One region of the Rummeliibacillus sp. SL167 genome, then DNA from elsewhere that is predicted to be linked to it. Evidence: a T-box and tRNA genes for the amino acid it is inferred to sense, from the RefSeq annotation. Region 1 holds a T-box; the other holds one or more tRNA genes.
What was found. A T-box is a leader RNA that pairs with one kind of tRNA and senses whether it is charged. The one in region 1 lies ahead of thrS (threonine--tRNA ligase), so its partner is inferred to be a tRNA-Thr.

Region 1 (10,763 bases):
AAGAAATGGGCGTAGATGTTGTCATTGAAGCAACTGGTAAATTCAATGAACGCAGCAAAGCAGCATTACATCTTGAAGCAGGTGCTAAAAAAGTCATTTTAACAGCACCAGGAAAAAATGAAGATGTCACAATTGTAATGGGTGTTAATGATGATCAATTAGATCTTTCAAAACATGATATTATTTCAAATGCAAGTTGTACAACAAACTGCCTTGCACCAGTTGCAAAGGTTTTAAATGATACATTTGGAATCGTAAATGGTTTGATGACAACCGTTCACTCTTATACGAATGACCAAAAAAACATTGATAATCCACATAAAGATTTACGCCGTGCTCGTGCATGTGCCGAATCCATTATCCCTACTTCTACAGGTGCTGCGAAAGCGTTAACACTTGTACTACCTGAATTACAAGGAAAATTACATGGTTTGGCTTTGCGTGTTCCTACACCAAATGTTTCTTTAGTCGATCTAGTTGTAGATTTACAACGCGATGTAACTGCTGAAGAAGTAAATGATGCATTCATAAAAGCATCTGCGGGCTCATTAAAAGGCATTTTAGATTTCACAATGGAACCACTTGTTTCTCGTGATTACAATTCAAATCCTGCATCAGCAACAATCGATGGTCTTACGACAATGACAATCGGTGGCAATAAAGTGAAAGTACTTGCTTGGTACGATAACGAATGGGGTTACTCAGCACGTGTCGTAGACTTAACTAGAAAAGTGGTTTCTGAATTAAAAGAAGAAGTGAATGTTTAATCATTACTTTTTGTAAAAGTTTTCACTTTTATGAGGGAAAATCCATTTAAATAGCAACAAAAAATCCTCGGTATTGTCGGGAATGTCTAAAAAGTAGAGAGAGTGCGATTCACTGAATTGTGCTCTCTCTACTTTCATTTTGGTTTTGAATGCTTTCTACAGGGAGGACAAGCATCACCTAGAAAAATTTTCTCCACGCAAGCTGTAGCGGAAATCAACGAATTCTCCCTATTGTTATGGATTAAATTGGATAATCAACACGCCTGATCAGCTAGCTTCGATATTTTGAAATTCTCTACTAAATCGACAATATTGTGTAGGAAAGCCTCGAGTAAAGAGGATTTTCTACACTTTTTTCGATTTATACCATTATTTTTTGTTATAATAGATAAACTAATACGTTTTCGAAATCAGGAGAGAAAAATTATGAAATGTCCAGCTTGTCAATATAACGGAACAAAAGTCATTGATAGCAGACCTGTTGATGATAACAAAGCAATTCGTAGACGCCGAGAATGTGAATCTTGTGGCTTTCGCTTTACCACTTTTGAGAAAGTAGAAGAAATGCCGCTTATTGTGATCAAAAAGGATGGATCGCGTGAGGAATTTAGTCACGAAAAAGTACTCCGTGGACTGATACGTGCATGTGAAAAGCGCCCTGTCGCATTAGATATATTAGAGGATTTAGTGTTTAACATCGAACAAGATTTACGACGTATTGGCAATGCAGAAGTAAAATCAGAAGATGTTGGAGAAATGGTGATGGATCGACTTTCTAAAATCGATGAAGTTTCATATGTACGTTTTGCTTCTGTTTATCGTCAATTTAAGGATATCAATGTTTTTATCGACGAACTAAGAGAGTTAATCGAAAGACAATCCAAAGAACATGAAAATGAGTAATAAGTCGATATTTGGAGGGACTAGTCGATGAATTTACATAACGAATTGCAATCTGTAGATCGTCTTTCCATTCGCGTACCTTTTCCCTTATCTAGCTATGATCGGAAATTGATAACCCTCTTGTATCAACCACTTGTTGGAGCAGAACCAATTAGTCTTTATTTTTTATTATGGGCTGAGGGGGAAAATATAGAGGATAATACAATGTCGCATTATCATTTGATGAATGCGTTGAATATGCCGATCGGTAAAATTTTTGAATCACGAATAGCACTTGAAGCGATTGGTTTACTTCGTACATGGCGTAAAGATCAACAAGAAATGCGGTCTTTTATCTATGATGTGATGCCGCCACTCGATGCCGCTACTTTTTTCGACGATCCTCTTTTATCTATGTTTTTATATAGTAAGATTGGGGAATCAGCTTATCGTAATTTACGGCAACGATTTGTTTCAAAAGGATTGTCTAATCATGGTTATCAGGAAGTTTCTAGAACATTCACAGATGTTTATCGACCTGTTCAACACAATTTGCCATCTGATGAAATACAACTTACAGGATTGCAAGAAAAACCAAAAAAATTGCCATTTAACTATGAAGACTTTGATTTTAATCTATTAAGAGTTGGCTTATCGGAACAACTTGTGCCATCTTCTGTCTTGACTGCTGAAGCAAAGGCGACTATTGCAAAGTTAGCATTTCTTTATCATTTAACACCGCTCGATATGCAAAAGATTATTCTTTTAGCACTTGATGATCAAATGGTTTTAAGCGATTTACGTTTAAAAAAAGAAGCGGCCGATTATTATAAATTAACGGTTTCAAAAGAGCCGCCAACCATGCAAACAGTTATTGAGAAGCAAAGTCAGGAAGCCTTTACACAAACAGCCATCGTTGATGATGATATCGATCCAATGGAGGCTGAACTGATTCGATGGTTTGAGACATCTTCTCCCATTGATATATTAAAAGCCGTTGCGGGCGGCAAAGAGCCATTTCCAAATGATTGTCAATTGGTGGAAGATTTAGTCATGCAATATGGCATTCCCACGCCTGTTGTCAACGTACTAATACATTATGTATTTTTACGCAATCACGGGAAACTCAATCGAAAATATGTTGAAACAATCGCTTCACACTGGCGTAATACAGGTGTGAAAACGGCTAGAGAAGCGATGAAACTAGCTAGGGATTTTGAAGAACAAAAGGGCAGTGATTCTAAACAAGAAGAAACTCCTATGGAAACTAAGGATTATTCAACAGAATATAAATTATTAAAAGCAGGGGCAGGTATTTTTTATCAGTTGCCACAGTTTGTTGACGCTGATTTTACAAATACAGATCAGTTAAAAAAAGAATTGCTGGTTATATTGAATAGTGTAAAGCCAATTGACTTATTGACGATGCTCGTAAAAGGAAAAACACCATTTGAAAAGGACGTCAAAGTGGTGCTTGATTTCACTGCGAAATATGACATGCCAATACCGGTTGTCAATGTTTTGATTCATTATGCTTATTATGTAAGCAACGCAAATCTAAATAATGCGTTTTTACAAGCGATTGCTTCCAATTGGCAAAAAAACAATATACAAACGGCAGAGCAAGCATTAAATTTTGCAAGAGATTATCAAATTCAAAAAGCACGTAAGCAAAATGTTCCAAAAGGAAAGCCAAATGCGAAGACTCAAAATGTGCCCAATTGGTATTATGAAAATAAACTAAAGCAGCAAAAGAAGAAGGAAGAAAGACAAGCAGATAATAGCCATACAGATTATGAAAAAAAACGTCAAGAGATTATGAAAAAACTAGGTATGGATGAAGGGGAGGTGGATTCATAGAATGGAGCCAATCAACAGTAGATTAACGAAATTGATGGATTCTCAGTTTCAAGCTCGTTTTCATGAGATGCAAAAGGAGATCCTTGAAGATAAGGGCGTACAAAAGTTCCTAGCTGAAAATGATCAATTAGCCAGCCGTGAAATGGTTGAAAGAGGCTTAGGGAAGCTTTATGAATACGTCAATCAACAGCATGATTGTAGCCGATGTGAATCTGTTGCTACTTGTAAGAATGCGATCAACGGTTTTATCCCAAAACTGACGATCATTCGAGGGCAAATTGATGTAGAATATGTTCCATGTCAGACAAAAAGAATGGAAGATGCACGTCGCAAAGCAGCTTCCATGATTTCTAGTATGCATATGCCGAAGGATGTATTAAAAGCTAAAATTAATGATTTAGATACGAGCAATGAATCTAAAAAGGCCATTCGTGCATTCGCTGAATTGTTTATCCAAACCGTCCGTCATACAGGAAACTTACCAAGGACGGGATACTATATCTATGGGAACTTTGGTGTTGGTAAATCCTTTGTTCTAGGTGCAATTGCCAATGAACTTGCATCGATGGAGATTAAGACTGTGATGGTTTATGTCCCTGATTTTTTAAGTGAGATAAAAAGTTCTATCCAAGATCAATCTTTGCAAGAAAAAGTTGATTTCGTGAAGAAAGCACCTGTTCTCATGTTGGATGATTTAGGGGCGGAAAATTTATCAGCTTGGACAAGAGATGAAATTATCGGTACGATCCTACAATATCGGATGAATGAAGGACTGCCAGTTTTTATTACGTCTAATTATAATTATGATCAGCTTGAGAATCATTTCGCGACGACTCAAAAAGGCGAGGTAGATGTCCTGAAAGCTGCTCGAATAATGGAGCGAATCAAGGCGTTGACAACAGATGTTGAAATGATCGGCGAAAATAGAAGGCTGTATCAAACAGATTGACTTTTTCTATGCTGATGAAGCAGGACTCAATTGAAGCTTGATTTTCAAAACAATTCAGTATATAATTTCAACCATAATCTAATACAAATGCTTTGAAAAGGACAACAATTTTCTGCACGACTCAAAGAGAAAGAAGCCTTGGCTGAAAGCTTCTTAGTAACGGCATAAAATTTACCGCCTTGGAGCAGCGACAGTGAATGTCAGTAATTGTCGACGGTTGCGGCCCGTTAGCCGAACTAGAGCTTCGTCTAAGCAAATTTTGTTTAGAAGGAAGAAGGGTGGAACCACGAGTATCATCTCGTCCCTTTGTGGACGGGATTTTTTTATGCATAAATTTAGCTAATAGCAGCTTGTTTAGATATTCAAAACGAAAATTATGAGAAGATTTGATTCGGAAGTGTGTTTTTCGGCTTCCCATCAATTGACGGTTTTAGAGGAGAGTATAGCACTTAAATTGCGGGTGTTTGGAGTGATCCTCGAAGTTCTCATCATGAAAATTGGACTTTTTGAATAAGTAAAATTTATGCATGAAACAATTTCTCCAGCTTGTGGCCCAGAGCTCTAGAATATAAAAAAGGAGAGATTATTATGGCAGACATGATCAAATTAACATTTCCAGATGGCTCAGTAAAAGAGTTTGAAAAAGGTATCACTACTGATGCAGTGGCATTATCCATCAGCCCAGGATTGCGCAAAAAAGCAATCGTTGGTAAGTTCAACGATATCCTAGTTGATACAAAAACACCTCTTGAAGAAGATGGTTCCATTGCTATCATTACACCAGCAGATAAAGAAGCACTTGAAGTAATGCGTCATTCCACAGCACATCTTTTAGCGCAGGCTGTAAAACGCTTATTCCCAGGTGTGAAATTAGGTGTGGGTCCGGTAATCGATGATGGTTTTTACTATGATATAGATTCTCCAGAACCGATTACTTCAGAAGATTTCCCACGCATCGAAAAAGAAATGAAAAAAATCGTTGCAGAAAATATTGAAATCGTTCGTCATGATGTATCTCGTGCAGAAGCGAAAAAACGTTTTGAAGAAATTGACGATGAATATAAATTAGAGCTTCTTGAAGCCATTCCAGAAAATGAACAAGTTTCAATTTATGAACAAGGTGATTTCTTCGATCTTTGCCGTGGTGTACATGTACCTTCAACAGGCAAAATTAAAGAATTTAAATTGTTGTCAATCGCTGGTGCTTATTGGAGAGGCAACTCAGATAACAAAATGTTACAACGTATTTACGGTACAGCATTCTTCACGAAAGATGAATTAAAAGCCCATCTTCAAATGCTGGAAGAGGCAAAAGAAAGAGATCACCGTAAAATAGGGAAAGAACTTGAATTATTCACTACCAACAAATTAGTAGGTCAAGGGTTACCTCTATGGTTGCCAAATGGTGCTACAATCCGTCGCACCATTGAACGTTATATCGTCGATAAGGAAGTGTCACTTGGTTACAAGCATGTTTATACGCCAGTATTGGGATCTAAAGAGCTCTATGTAACTTCTGGACACTGGGATCACTATCAAGAGGATATGTTCCCTCCAATGGAAATGGATAACGAAACACTAGTACTTCGTCCAATGAACTGCCCTCATCACATGATGGTCTACAAATCAGCAATGCGTTCATACCGTGACCTACCATACCGAGTTGCAGAACTTGGTACAATGCATCGTTATGAAATGAGTGGCGCTGTTTCTGGCTTACAACGTGTTCGTGGTATGACTTTAAATGATGCCCATATATTTGTCCGCCCAGACCAAATCAAAGAAGAATTCAAAAGAGTCGTTGAGTTGATCCTAGATGTGTATAAAGACTTTGATTTAAACGACTATGAATTCCGTCTTTCTTATCGTGATCCAGAGGATACTGAAAAATATTTTGATGATGATGCTATGTGGGAAAAAGCGCAAAGTATGTTAAAAGAGGCTATGGATGATCTCGGCTTAGATTATTATGAAGCTGAAGGTGAAGCAGCATTCTATGGTCCAAAACTAGATGTTCAAGTAAAAACTGCCATCGGTAAACAAGAAACATTATCTACTGTTCAATTAGACTTCTTATTACCAGAACGTTTTGATCTTGGCTATGTAGGTGAAGATGGTAAGCAACATCGCCCAGTTGTTATTCACCGTGGTGTTGTATCAACGATGGAACGTTTTGTAGCATTCTTGATCGAGGAATACAAAGGAGCCTTCCCAACATGGTTAGCACCTGTTCAAGTACAAGTCATCCCTGTATCAAATGATGCTCACTTTGACTATGCAAAAGATGTTCAAGAAAAACTGCAAGCAGCAGGTTTCCGAGTAGAAATGGATTACCGCGATGAAAAACTTGGTTACAAAATCCGTGAAGCACAAATGAAGAAAATTCCTTATATGCTTGTTATTGGAGATAAAGAATTAGAAGCGGGTAGTGTAAATGTACGTCGTTATGGCTCAAAAGATTCTGAAACAGTATCATTTGAAGAATTTTTAAAGGCTATTCGAGAAGACGTTGCTCATAAGGGATAGTAGATATCTATAGAAAAGTCGGGGAAAAATCCTCGGCTTTTTTTGTGTTTGAATAATTTCTAGGTTTTGCATAAAAATTTTATTTATAAAGAAAAAGTATTAAAAGATACTCATTCAAACGTGAAAATATTCACAAGAATATGTGATGATTTTCACAAATAATCGTGAAATATTTCACAAGTATTTGTGTAATTTTTCACATGGCATTTGTTAAATATTTCACAAACTAAAAATACTATATTTTTTAATTGAATATGCTAAATAATCTCGAAAATGTTCTAAAAATATTCATAAAACAACATATTATCTTATTATTTATTGATTATTTATAAATATAAAATGAAAAAATATTCTCTTTATATCAATAATTTTCTTAGTATATATGTGTATTTCACAAACTTTTGTAATCACAGAAAAATATCATAGATTACTATTGTACTTTTAGGGAAAAAGGTTCATGATGAAGGAAAACAAAATAGTAAATCTGTTTTGTAATTTCATTGAAAGAAGGGGTTTTAGAATGATTTATGCAAATCCAAATACAGCAGGTGCTGTCATTCATTTCAAAGAACGTTACGATAACTTTATTGGTGGTGAATGGATCGCACCTGTAAAAGGAAATTATGCAGCTGTTACTACGCCAGTTACTGGAGAAAAATATACAACAGTTGCAAAGTCAACTACAGAAGATATTGAATTAGCTTTAGATGCGGCCCATGCAGCAAAAGATACTTGGGGAACAACATCTCCTGCTGAACGTGCAAAATTATTAAACAAAATTGCAGATCGTTTAGAAGAAAACTTAGAAAAATTAGCAGTTGCGGAAACTTGGGACAATGGGAAAGCAGTACGTGAAACTTTAAATGCTGATATTCCTTTGGCAATTGACCATTTCCGTTATTTTGCCGCTGCTATTCGTGCTCAAGAAGGAAGAACTACTCAAATTGATCATGATACCGTTGCTTATCATTTCCAAGAGCCTCTAGGTGTTGTTGGACAAATTATTCCATGGAATTTTCCAATTCTAATGGCGGCGTGGAAGATTGCACCAGCCCTCGCTGCTGGTAACTGTATCGTATTAAAGCCAGCTTCTCAAACACCTATTTCTATTCTTGTATTAATCGAAATAATTCAAGATTTGCTACCAAAAGGTATCTTAAATATTGTCAATGGTCCTGGGGCTGAAATTGGAGAAGCACTTGCAACAAATCCGCGTATTTCTAAAATCGCATTTACAGGTTCGACAGCTGTTGGTCGTCAAATTATGCAATATGCCACTGAAAATATTATCCCTGTAACCCTTGAACTTGGCGGGAAATCACCAAATGTTTTCTTTGAAGATATCATGGATAAAGATGATGAATTTTTAGATAAAGCACTTGAAGGTTTTGCATTATTCGCATTAAATTCTGGTGAAATTTGTTCATGCCCTTCACGTGCATTGATTCAAGAATCTATTTATGATCGATTTATTGAAAAAGCTTTAGAACGTGTAAAAGCTATTAAAATCGGCAATCCTCTAGATACAGAAGTCATGATGGGGGCACAAGCTTCAACAGCACAGCAACGTAAAATTTTATCTTACCTACAAATTGGGAAAGAAGAAGGCGCGGAAGTATTAATCGGTGGTGACGCCAATCGTTTAGATGGTGAATTTGCTGAAGGTAATTATATCCAACCTACAGTATTTAAAGGTACAAATGATATGCGGATTTTCCAAGAAGAAATCTTTGGCCCTGTCCTTTCAGTAACAACTTTTAAAGACTATGATGAGGCCATTAAAATTGCAAATGATACAGTATATGGCTTAGGTGCTGGTGTTTGGACACGTTCTGGTGATCTGGCATATCGTGCTGGTCGCGCTATTCAAGCAGGCCGTGTTTGGACAAATACGTATCATCAATATGTAGCTGGGGCTGCATTTGGTGGTTACAAACAATCAGGTATTGGACGCGAAACACATAAAATGGTGTTAGATCTTTATCAACAAACAAAATGTTTGCTTGTAAGCTATGATCGCAAGGCACAAGGATTCTTCTAATGTAATTATTTGAAGGATTTAAATACAAGGCTTAGAATATATTTGTTATCTTGAATAAGTCAGAAGTTAAATAGAAGAATGCTCGTATTTTAAAGGCAAAAAGTTGTCCATAAAATGATTTGTTTAAGGTAGAACATATATATTGGCTATAGTTTTGAAAATATGTTGACTATATGTACAGAACGTGGTAAAGTATAAAAGGTTATGAATACAAGTTTGTGGTTGAAGTAGAGGCTGCCCGCTTCTCACCTGATCAATCTAAGCCATTAGTGTTGGCAGGTTACATGATAGAAGAACGGATCACGCATTTCGGCGTGTGCATATATCTTGCGGGCGGACATTTCGACAGTGTCCGCCCTTTTTTAGTGGACATCGAAATACCCGTACCGATCATCATCGGGCAACTAGCCCAAACCATGTATTCGCGACACTACTCGGAGGTGGATTGTTATTAGCAAAGACATGTATGTAAACGAAGGTATTCGCGCTCGTGAACTTCGTGTAATCGACCATAATGGAGATCAACTTGGAGTAAAATCACGCAATGAAGCCTTAACAATTGCAGAACGTGCAAATTTGGATCTTGTCCTTGTGGCTCCTCAAGCCAAGCCACCAGTCGCTCGTATCATGGACTATGGTAAATTTAAATTCGAGCAACAAAAGAAAGATCGCGAAGTACGCAAAAATCAAAAAGTGATCGTGATGAAAGAAGTAAGACTAAGTCCTACTATCGATGAACATGATTTCCAAACGAAATTGCGTAACGGGATCAAGTTCCTAGAAAAAGGGGACAAAGTAAAAGCATCCATTCGGTTCAAAGGTCGTGCGATTACACACAAAGAAATCGGTCAAAAAGTATTAGACCGCTTTGCAGAAGCTTGTGCAGAATATGCAACGGTTGAACAAAAACCGAAAATGGAAGGCAGAAGCATGTTCTTAGTATTACAACCTAAGAACGAAAAAAAATAAGTTTTAGTCGAACAGTTTAGGAGGAATTCGAAATGCCAAAAATGAAAACTCACCGTGGCGCAGCTAAACGTTTCAAAAAAACGGGTACTGGTAAATTAAAATATGACCGTGCTTTTGGTAGCCACTTATTTGCAAACAAATCTACAAAAGCAAAACGTCACTTACGTAAAGCAAATATTGTCTCTCCAAGTGACTACAAACGTATCAAATCTTTACTTTCAAACATTAAATAATTTCGAAAAAAATAATATATTCATGTAATTGAATAGCAGGAGGTAATTAGTATGCCACGCGTAAAAGGCGGTACTGTAACACGCGCACGTCGCAAAAAAGTTTTAAAATTAGCTAAAGGTTACTTTGGCTCTAAACACACATTATATAAAGTTGCTAACCAAGCAGTGATGAAATCAGGTCAATATGCATATCGTGACCGTCGTCAAAAGAAACGTGATTTCCGTAAATTATGGATTACACGTATTAACGCCGCTGCTCGTATTAATGGTCTTTCTTATAGCCGCTTAATGCACGGTTTAAAAATTGCTGAAATCGAAGTTAACCGTAAAATGTTAGCTGATCTTGCAGTAAATGATGCAGCTGCATTTGCACAATTAGCAGATGCTGCTAAAAAAGCCATCGCTAAATAGTTTTAAAAGAAGGAGTGCTTGTTCAGATTCTCGACATTAGAGAATCTGAATCGAAGCGCGCTTTAGCTTTTAACAGAAATTCCAGTGTTTACACGGATATGGATGGTTATAAGTATACCCAGGGT
Region 2 (10,763 bases), 810 kb from region 1:
TTTAGGTAACTATAAATAGGAAAAGTTTTGAGTGTTTGTAAAAACGATTAGGATGAATGCTTCGTTCAGCAAAATGCCTTTGAATTTGTATAGACTGTAATGACGCTGATATGGAAAATAGGATCGATTTAGGCAATTCAATAAAGTGAAACTCCATCAGTGGGGGTTTCCTCATCCCCCACTAAAATAGAGGAACTTAAGTGAAAAGCACCATGTCCTGTGGCAGCACCCGAGTGACCAACATCTTGTTGGCTTGAACCAATCAGGCTTTTACGGGCAGTAGTTTCCCATCTATCTTTCTCGTTTCTCTCTATCTTGAGATGGGGGTTTTACTACCCGGGGAAAACACAAAAATCTTTAAAGCCTGAATAGTGGGCTTTAAAGATTTTTGTTGTAGATGAACAAATGCTGAGGCTATTGATGAACTGGTCTCATTTGGACAATCTATTGGTTATTCATTTAATTCTTTGATATCGGATATTTTGAAGAAACTATTGTCAACATCACCTTCAACATAGTCATAGTAAAGGGAATATTGACGATGACGTTCGATCGTATTCTTTTTCCCATTTTTGGTTTCTTCAATTATCTCTTTTGTATCAACGGTAAAGTCTGTGTCCGACTTTCGATTGATGTTAGAAATTGTTAGTTTGTTTACTTCTTCTGTTGTTTGGGCTTTATGTTTTTCATCGATTTCCTTTAAAAGATTTTCATATAATTTTGTATCATGCATAATATATTCATTTGCTAAAGGTGTAAAGTCGCCCGTTTCAATTGCTTTTGCATATTCGACAGGATATTTTGCGACAAAATCAGACAACTTTTGCTGCTCAACATCCGTCATTTTCTGACCAGTTATACTTGTTGTTTCTTCATCTTGTTTGTTAGAAGCTGTATCTTTCGTACTGTCATTGGAAGATGGTTTCTCTGTTGTAAAAGCTTCCGTTTTTTTGTGTTCTTCTGAATTTTTTTCTGTAGGATTTCCACAAGCGAAAAGTAAAGAAGCTGTTAAACAAATGGAACAGAATAGTTTCCAGTTTTTCATATTGGGCCCCCTTTCATAGGCTCTTTTTAAATATCATAACCTATTTTCTGCGAAGTTGATACTTTTAGATAAAGTGAAACTTTACATGATGAATTTTTGAAACAAAGTTCTTTTGTTTTTTCTTATAATGGAGTAATATTTAATTAATCATATATGAAAGGTTGGTTTTTATGGCAGAAAAACCTTTATTTATTCCAAGACCTTTGGTTCGTGTGAATCAATGGATTATTTTATTAAGTACAATTGCTACGTGGGTATTTCAACAACCATTTATTTTATTGATCCCATTAATCGCTAATCTGATGGGGTTATTCTTTAATTTTAACCCATTTATGAAATTAGCTCGTTTATTTTTAAAGAAAAAACCTTCTGAATATATCCCTGAAGATGTTGTACAGCAAAAATTTAATTCATGTATTGCGATCACATGTTTACTTCTAGGATTTATTGGATTTGAATTAGATAAACCAGTGATGGGCTATATCTTTACAATAATGGTTGCAGCGGCTTCTGGTATCGCTATTTTAGGATTTTGTATTGGTTGTTTTATCTTTTTCCAACTAAAACAACTTCGTTATAAACTAAGAAAATCAACGCATGCATAATGATTAACGAATATTTTAATATATTGATAAAATTTTTTATTGAAAATCCTTATAATACGTGCTACAATAATATCTGTTCTTAACAAGGGACACATTCATTATTGCCGATTTAGTTTAATGGTAGAACGGTGGTCTCGTAATCCATTGATAAGAGTTCGATTCTCTTAGTCGGCATATTGTAGCAAAAGCAAGTTTTATAAACAATGTTTTAATTCCTTATAGATGCTAGTGTATAAGCATTTGTAGGGAATTTTTATTTTGGCGTTATGATTATAGTTTTCGCGACTTTTTTATCAACACTGTACAATTACTACACAAGTTACACATCTGCTTGACCATTTGGGGGAAGAATCAGAAACAAGAATCAGAAACAAGAATCAGAAACACCTAGACTTGATGAAAGTTATGCTACAACTAATGTTACGAACCTTATCTGAATTCAATTGGCACATTATAACAACATTTAAACACTATTAAGGATTACTCAACAATCTGGCTGTTTGTTGAATAGGCAGGGATGGAGAGAACCATTTCTTCATAAATAAATTTTTGTATATGCCTCTTCATAAGCCATTTTCCATAATAACAGAGATATGCTCTTGTCATTATCATAAAAATCCGATATTACTACTTTGTTGAAGTGGAATTAGCGAAGACTCCTGTGGGAAAACGGACTAGACGAGACCCCGCAGGAAGCGAGCGGACGAGGAGGCTCGTCAGTTCGCCCACGGAAAGCGAAGCTAATTCCACTTCAATTAATATCATATATATACTATAAATTATTGTGTTACTACACTTTTTCAGCGGCCTCCTTAGTTGATCTCTTTAAGCTCCTGTTTTTATTTACATTTGATAATTTAATATTTATATATTTTTATGAATCAGGTCCTTTGATTCATAATAAATGGTTAATGTTTTGAATAATCATACATTGTAGAGATATTAGTTAAATAATTTGTTGGTATTTTGTAACATTTGTCTAAAAGTTGAGTAAAATGTCCTAAAACCACTTCTGCATTAGTAAGAACTGCGATATAATTTATTTGTAGTAAATATATCCCATGGAATATACCATTTTAGTAGATCTACTTTTCTGTAGCAAGGGGTATGACGATGCCCAAAGAGTAAAATGTTGAATTATATTTTGGGAGTGGATGAAGTTATGGTACATTGGTTAAGAACAAATAAATATGCATCTGTTGTTTTGTTATTGATTCGTCTGTATCTTGGATACAATTGGCTTTTAGATGGTTTTTCAAAATTGTGGGGAGATTCGAGTCCTTTTAATGCGGCAGGATATATGCAAAATGTTGTTAAAAATCCTGTGCTTGGTCCAGAAAAAGATGTTTTATATCCAGTGTTTAATGGATTTATCGAAAATATTGCATTGCCACATGCACAACTGTTTAGCTTTTTCGTGGCGTGGGGAGAATTTCTGATAGGGCTTGGATTATTATTTGGTGTTCTGACAACTGCGGCTACTTTCTTTGCACTATTTATGAATTTCATATATCTGTTTGCTGGTACAGTTTCAGTTAATCCACTTTATATTTTGCTAGGATCTATTTTACTTTTCAGTGGGTTCAATGCCGGTAAAATCGGCGGAGATTATTGGGTCATTCCATACATCCGTCGCTTTGCAAGAGAGAAATTGCATTTGGGGAATTATTCAGGTTCATCACAACCACCAGCTAATGTGAAATAATAAACGAGTAAGTGTAAATATTAATATTGAAAATTTATAATCATGAATTAGATAGCATGTAAGGATGTTTGAGTAAAACGGATTGATGCCACTTTGTTGGTGTCAATCCGTTTAATTTATGACTAGAGATAATGTGACATGCAAAATGTATCGGTCTTGTGATGCCACACAGCTTTTTGTAGTACATTCTGTGATGTTAGAATCTTGTTGCAAAATGATTTGAAATAAAACTAAGCTAATAAAATCATGTTTTTTCCAAATTAAGCCGATAAGCTTCTGAGTATGTATGAAGTAAAAAGGGTGTGGCCACAATAGAACTATGGTGATACTATTTTCAAATTTTGGAGGTATAGATGATGAAAATGACAGAACAAGCGGCCTCTTTTTTTAAAAAAGAAATGGCAGAAAAAAAGGAAGATACTTTACGATTTTATAATTTGGCTGGCTGCTGTCATCCAACATTGACAGCTGAGTTCGAGCCTGCAGAATATGGAGACAAGATAGAAATTGTTGAACATATAAGGATTGCTATTGAACAAGCTGTTGTTGATGATTTGAAAGATGTAACGATTGGGATTGATGATAGTGGGGAAGAAGTAGAGCTTGTTTTAGATGGCTATGTTTTTCCAGATGCTTGTGACTGTGAGGAACATGATCATCAATAAAAATGAGAATTGAACATTTATTATGAAAAAAGTGCACAAACATATTCAGAGTATGATAAAACTATCGGATGAATTGAAAAAATTTTTGTGCCAAAATTATATAAAAAAGTATGTTAATTAGGAAACAATCAGGGTGAATATTTGGCTCCATCTTAAAGAATACTGTATTTTTAGCTCCATGTATATAAATTTTAGCTGCAGCTTGTTCGACTCCTCGAAAATGCATTATGGAATTAAATTTAATTATAATAAATTCTTATAAAAATATTAATTTACCATTCATTTACCTAATGATATTTGTGCTATAAAATTTCAGATGGGTTGATTAAGATTAAGAAGAAACTGGAAAATGTATTTGACATAATCCTAAAAAATATATTTTTTAGTTCCATTTATGTAGATCTTCGCTGCGGCTTGCTCGACTCCCTCTTAAAATGTTGTTATATCAACGTTTGCTAGAGTTTTTTCGTGTGAAAAAAATTTTTTCTTGGCCAAGATAGAGTGAGAACTAGTTTGATATTTCCATTTGTTTAAATAAATAACAATGTCAATGTACGCTACGCTAAAGTTAATTGGAAATGAATTAACTCTATTGCCATTATTTGATACACATTAGATTTCTGCAATGCTTATGATGACGTACCCTCCCATTTCTCTTGGCGTCTAGCGCGTACATTCCTTCGTTCGGTCTATTCATAAGGCAGAGGCGGCTGGTTTGCTTCCTCGGAAAAAGCGAGCAAACCGTAGCGGAAATCAGCAAATACTCTATATTGAAATGGATAAAATTAGATAATTAAAAATGTCTGATAAAAACAAATAAATTAGGTACTACCATGGTCGAACTTTTAAGTGTGAAAGAAAATCAACTTTTAGTAAAGGGTTTGGACGCGATTGATGGAACACACATTATTGATATAAAATCTGTAATGAAAGAGTTTTTGCCAAAAAGGAACAGTTATTCAACCAGAATGGACGACCTCATTAATGAAGCAATATTGGCATAAAAAAGAAATACTTTAATTCGTTTTGAATGATATTCATTTTTTTGTCAAGAATAAGAAGAGATAATTCTTACAGAGGTGAAAATCATGATTCAATTTGAATCCAGTATTGAAGGTAAAAAAGCAGAATTTGGGTACATTCGAGATAGTTTTGAACGTTTTGGTTGTAGTTTTTGCTCTAATTTTGAATATCATGAAGGAAAATTCGACTCCATTCTCCATAGGAAAGATGGCGAAACCATTTATCTACGGATGCCTTTTCGTGTTATAGATGGGGAATTAGATCATCATTCTGCCTATATTGAATTTGGAAGACCTTTTGTGATTAAGCATGTTGTAAATCTTGGATTAGATTACGATGAAAATTCATTGCTAACGGTTACTGGAGGACTTAGTCAGTTCCAAGAACCTATCGACAAAGATGGGGAAATTAAAGATAAAAATCAGTGGGTCCAAGCTGGAGAACAAAAAATTGATGAAATGCTGAATTCGTTAGAAACAGATTTAGTATCTTAAGACAGATTGATCCTCATGACTAGGCAGCAAGTCCCCCGTATCGAGAATTCAGTAAAAGGTATAAACGGGGGACAAAGGCTTGGGATGAAACCGCCATAAAGTGAAGTTTCACTTTAGGATGCGTCCATACATAAAAATGACAAAAGGAAGATTGAATCATACGAAAAGTATTCGGAATAAGCCTATTAGCTACCAGTTTTTTCATCCAAATCCGCTTGTTCTTTAATACCTTTTCCTAAATATTTACCGTTGAAGGGATTAAAATATATTTCCATATATTTTCCTTTTTTTGTTTTTCCTTCAATGATAAAAACAGGCTCCTGCTCATCATTTCGTTGAATTTGAAAATGATAGTCATCAGAAGAAGATTTTTTAGAATGAATGGCTTTAAGACCATATTTTTTGATCGCCAAGTTGATCAATTTATCACTATCAATGTTTATATCTTGATTTTTAATGGGCTTGTCATCGGATGCATCTAATAGGATGTATTTTTTTAGTTTTCCATTTTCAATGATGACATTCATACGATATTGTGCATTTGGGAGACTGATCATGCTATTCCAATTTGGCTTCTTTCCTCCTTTACCACTTGTTTCTTTGTTATTGACACTAGAAATGCTGATTAGTTCAGGCGTGTGATCGTATGCTTTTCCTTGTTCAATGGAAAGCATAATGGCTTCACGTAAGGTAATATTTCTATTGGGCGTTGAATGGAAAGATTCAACTTCAAATTCAGTCATTGGTGCGATTCTGCTTTGAACTATATTTTGTTTTTCTATAAAAAATATTTTTTCTAGATTAATGGAGTACCAAAAGCAAAAAACAAGGATAAAAAAATAGATAAGCCGCAAATATTTCATACACAATTCTACCGTCCTTTTTCGAATCATGATCATTAAAATAATGGCTGATACTGTATCATATTATTCAATCCGTTGTTTTAGAAAGGTTCGTAAAGGGAAAATTTTAGATATTTCCTTGACGAGATAAATTTTTTGAATACCTCTTTTAAAATCTTTTCAAAATGTAACCTATTACATGATCCTCAAAACCAAGCTTTAAAAAGCCTGGTTTATAGCTTCTAATTCCTATAAATTACAATTGTGTTACAAATTCATTTCAAAAACGTGGCGATATTTAACTCTTTTGTAATGATACTGACGCTAAATTCTCAATAGGATGTAGAACAACAAAATACAATCATTTATCCTACATGAACGACAGACAGTCTCTATTTTAAGACTCAAATAGATAGGTTGAGGATCAAGAAAGTCTTCATTGTATGAAGTTTCACTTTATCAAATCATGTGTGTTGATTTTACAAAAATTAGGGATTTTTATTTGGTGTAATTTTTGAAAAACTTGTATTTTCAGGACCATTTATAAAGATTGGAGCGGAGGCTTGCTCGACTCCCGCGGGAAAAGCGAATAGATGAGACCCCGCAGCGTAGCGAGGAGGCTCAGCATTCGCCCGCAGGAAAGCGAGCAAGCCGGAGCGGAAATCAACGAATTCCTCTATTTTTATGGATTAAATTGGATAATCAACCGTCTGTTATCAAATTGAAAACTACAAACATATCTCTTAAAATTTAGTCTTTGTGAAATAACCATGGGGGATTAGCTCAAAAAAAGCTGGATCGCTAGTTTTAAGCAGAAATATGAAGAAGATTTTACTGAAAATGAATGAAAAATGAAAGGTGATGTTTAATGCTAAATAGGTTATTCAAAAAATTTTTCGTATTAAAAAGTTTTGTTGGTTTAAGTATTTTGATTTTTGTGCTATTGATAGGGACTGGTTGTTCGCAAAGTGATCAATTGGTAAAAGATCAGCTTGTTCAAGCAGATAAGGTCATTGTAGAAGAAAATGATAAAATTATAGATCAAAAAAGTGTAGATTCGATTGAACATGTTCTAACATCCGAATTTACAAGTCCAAAACTGAAGTATAACAAAATCATTCAAAACAGCAAAAATTTTACGATAGTTGGTGGTGAGAAAGTTGTAAAGGCATCAAGTGGGAGTGAACTATATAAATACATTGAAGGTTTATATAAATCTTCCTTCACTGAAGCAGGATTTGAAAAATTTTTCATCAGTTCGGCTTTTAAATATACTCTTCAATCAAAAGATGTCCATATTAAAGTGAATGATATTTCAATTAAAAAGAATAAAGACGATGAACAAGGTTATGATTTTATCGTAAAAGTAAAATATCAAAAAAATGGTGGTACGGAAAAGGATTATAATATTAAAGGAATCGTAACACTTCCTGAAAAAGGAAAGATTAGTGAAATCACATACTTAGATGATGGGGGATTAATGCAAAAGATCAAAAACAATAGCTAAAAAATATCGGATAGTTTATTCCTTTACATTTATCCCGCTTTAACGGGCAGTAAGACCCCCATCTCAAGATTTAAAGAGAACCGAAAAGATAGATGGGGGAACAACTGCCCGTAAAAGTCCGATTGGTTCAACTAACTATCAGTGGGGGATGAAGAAAACCCCCACTGATGGAGTTTCACTTTATTAGATACGCAAAAATTGCAGGATTTTGGATTATCTATACCTGCTATTTCTTTAAAAGAAGGTTTAGAAAGAGCTTATAGATGGTTTGGTTATCAGGAATTTGAAAGAAAGTATCATCAGTTCCCGCAATTAGAGAAAGTGATGATGTACAAAAGAAATTAGAATAAGAAACAAGTATTTTATGAAAATAGTAAACATCTTTGGCATAGCAAGAAAATTCATTTATAATAATACCAATTGTTGTGAATAGAGAAATGAGGGTTTGTATGTTTCAACCATTGGAAAAAGGCGATACAGTTGGTGTGTTTTCTCCTTCAAAACCGGCTTCGGTGACGGCCTTCGAACGTTATGTCAGAGGAAAAGAAAGGCTTCAATCGCTGGGCTTAAAAGTAAAAGAAGGAATTTTAACAGGAAAAGAAGATTATTATAGATCGGGTACGCCAAAAGAGCGAGCAGAAGAATTGAACGCATTACTTCTTGATCAAGAAGTAAAGATGATTATGCCATCTATGGGGGGGACAAACGCGAATAGTATTCTACCCTATATCGATTATGAAGCGTTTAGAAAAAATCCGAAAATGATCGTTGGTTTATCTGATGTGACGGCTATCTTATTAGCCCTATACAGGAAAACTGGAATTCCTGTTTTCTACGGTCCTTCCGTTGCCTCTACTTTAGGTGAATTTCCTCCATTAATCGATGATACCATGCACTATTTTCAAGAGATGTTTATGGAAAAACAGAAAACACCTTATATTGTACCAATGCCTGAACAATGGTCTGATGAGAAAGTAAATTGGCTAGAGAAAACAATTGAAAAGAAATTGTATAGGAATAAGTGGATTTGTGTGCAAAAGGGGATTGCACAAGGTAGACTAGTAGGTGGGAATGTAAACACGATGTATGGCACGATCGGTACTGAATATTTCCCAATCATTGAAGAGGGAGATCTTCTATTAATAGAAGATACAACTAAAACAGCTGCAATTGTTGAAAAAAATTTTGCGATGTTAAAACTACATGGCATTTTGGACAAGGTTTCCGGTATTATATTGGGGAAGCATGAGCAATATGATGATTTAGGAACAGGTAGGAAGCCATACGAAATTTTATTGGAACAACTTGATGGAAGAGATATACCTATTTTAGCGGATTTTGATTCATGTCATACACATCCCTTGCATTCAATGCCATTGGGGCGGCAAGTCGAACTGAATGCGACAGAAAAGAAAGTGATATTAGTGGAAAATTGGTTTTGATTGGGAGTGGTTTTATGTACATAGGTGGTCAAAAAGATTTACAAGCTTTAGATCAATATACAATTGAGACATTAGGTCTGCCAGGGACTATTTTAATGGAAAATGCGGGATCAGCAGTTGTGGAAACATTATTGAAACATTATGAAGATGTTGAAGCAAAAATTGTCGTGTTGGCCGGTGCAGGAAACAATGGTGGGGACGGCTTTGTCATTGCAAGAAAACTTTATGATCGCGGTTTAAATGTTGAGCTTTGCTTACTGGTTGATGAGGAAAAGCTGAAAGGTGATGCTTTAACACACTTTACCATTTATCGAAATCGTGAATTACCTTATTTCCACTTAACAACAGAAAATTTCGAGAAACTTCGTGAAAAACTGAAATGTGCTACGATTATTGTAGATGCCATGCTTGGAACAGGTGCTAAAGGCATGCTGAGAGAACCTTATCGTTCTGTCATTCAACTGGTCAATGAGTCTACAGCATTCGTTCTGTCTGTGGATATTCCATCGGGTGTACAAGCAGATGATGGGCGTGTAGAAGAATTTGCGGTAAAAGCTGATCAAACAGTTACATTTGTGATGCCGAAGAAGGGCTTCTTTTTGCAGGATGGACCTAAATACATTGGTGATTGGAAAGTGGTTGATATTTCAGTTCCCCCATCATCAGTCAAAAAGTTAAAACTTGAATTACCTCATTTAATCACAGATAGTGATGTTTTTGCACAGCTACCAAAACGTCCTTCCAATGGGCATAAAGGAACATTTGGTCATGGCTTAGTCATAGGTGGTTCAAAGTCATATGTTGGTGCACCTATTTATTCCGCAAAAGCAGCCTTTCATTCGGGGATTGGCTTGGTTTCTTTAGCAATACCGGAAAGCAATTACGAAATTGCTGCTGTCCAACTTCCAGAAACTCTATTTTTACCTTTAAAAGCAGAAGACGGACATTTTACACCGACAGCTCTGCATCAGGTAGACTTATCAAAATATAAAGCTATTGCTTTTGGACCTGGTATTAGTCGATTTGTTGGTGGCGAAGAGTTCGTCCAAGGATTATTCAAACAACTTGACCGTCAGACGATAATCTTTGATGCAGATGGTCTCTACTTTTTGAGGAATCAAATGCATTTAGTCAAGGATTATAAGGGTTCTGTAATCATTACTCCACATCCAGGGGAAATGGCTACAATGCTTGATACAACTGTAAAAGAAGTTGAAACAAATAGATTGGAGATTGCCCAGCAATTTGCTGGAAAATATCATGTCTATGTTTTATTAAAGGGACATCGCACAATCATTGTAACCCCTGAAGGAAAGACTTGGATCAACCCACTTGGCCATGATGCATTGAGCAAGGGAGGCAGCGGTGATGTTTTGACAGGTGTGATATTATCATTATTATGTCAAGGCGCAACTCCAGAACAAGCTTTAGTTTG

Region 2: it has a tRNA-Thr gene. The T-box ahead of thrS (threonine--tRNA ligase) is inferred to sense a tRNA for this amino acid. The anticodon was not compared.

Annotation. Positions count from the first base shown of each region.
Region 1 covers NZ_VCBM01000001.1:212,791-223,553, forward strand. The annotation lists gene FEZ13_RS00855 (glyceraldehyde-3-phosphate dehydrogenase) at 1-767, shown strand, start outside; gene nrdR (transcriptional regulator NrdR) at 1,194-1,670, shown strand; gene FEZ13_RS00865 (DnaD domain protein) at 1,698-3,509, shown strand; gene dnaI (primosomal protein DnaI) at 3,511-4,458, shown strand; T-box leader at 4,542-4,767, shown strand; gene thrS (threonine--tRNA ligase) at 5,047-6,984, shown strand; gene exaC (acetaldehyde dehydrogenase ExaC) at 7,505-9,025, shown strand; gene infC (translation initiation factor IF-3) at 9,488-9,994, shown strand; gene rpmI (50S ribosomal protein L35) at 10,027-10,227, shown strand; gene rplT (50S ribosomal protein L20) at 10,279-10,638, shown strand.
Region 2 covers NZ_VCBM01000001.1:1,027,321-1,038,083, reverse strand. The annotation lists gene FEZ13_RS04690 (ABC transporter substrate-binding protein) at 1-19, shown strand, start outside; gene FEZ13_RS04685 (TcaA NTF2-like domain-containing protein) at 452-1,045, opposite strand; gene FEZ13_RS04680 (DUF4395 domain-containing protein) at 1,216-1,650, shown strand; tRNA gene FEZ13_RS04675 (tRNA-Thr) at 1,754-1,824, shown strand; gene FEZ13_RS04670 (DoxX family protein) at 2,813-3,355, shown strand; gene FEZ13_RS04665 (hypothetical protein) at 3,709-4,020, shown strand; partial or broken gene FEZ13_RS04660 (TrmO family methyltransferase domain-containing protein) at 4,830-5,040, shown strand; gene FEZ13_RS04655 (YugN family protein) at 5,109-5,537, shown strand; gene FEZ13_RS04650 (hypothetical protein) at 5,723-6,280, opposite strand; gene FEZ13_RS04645 (hypothetical protein) at 7,248-7,886, shown strand; gene FEZ13_RS04640 (S66 family peptidase) at 8,336-9,328, shown strand; gene FEZ13_RS04635 (NAD(P)H-hydrate dehydratase) at 9,343-10,763, shown strand, end outside.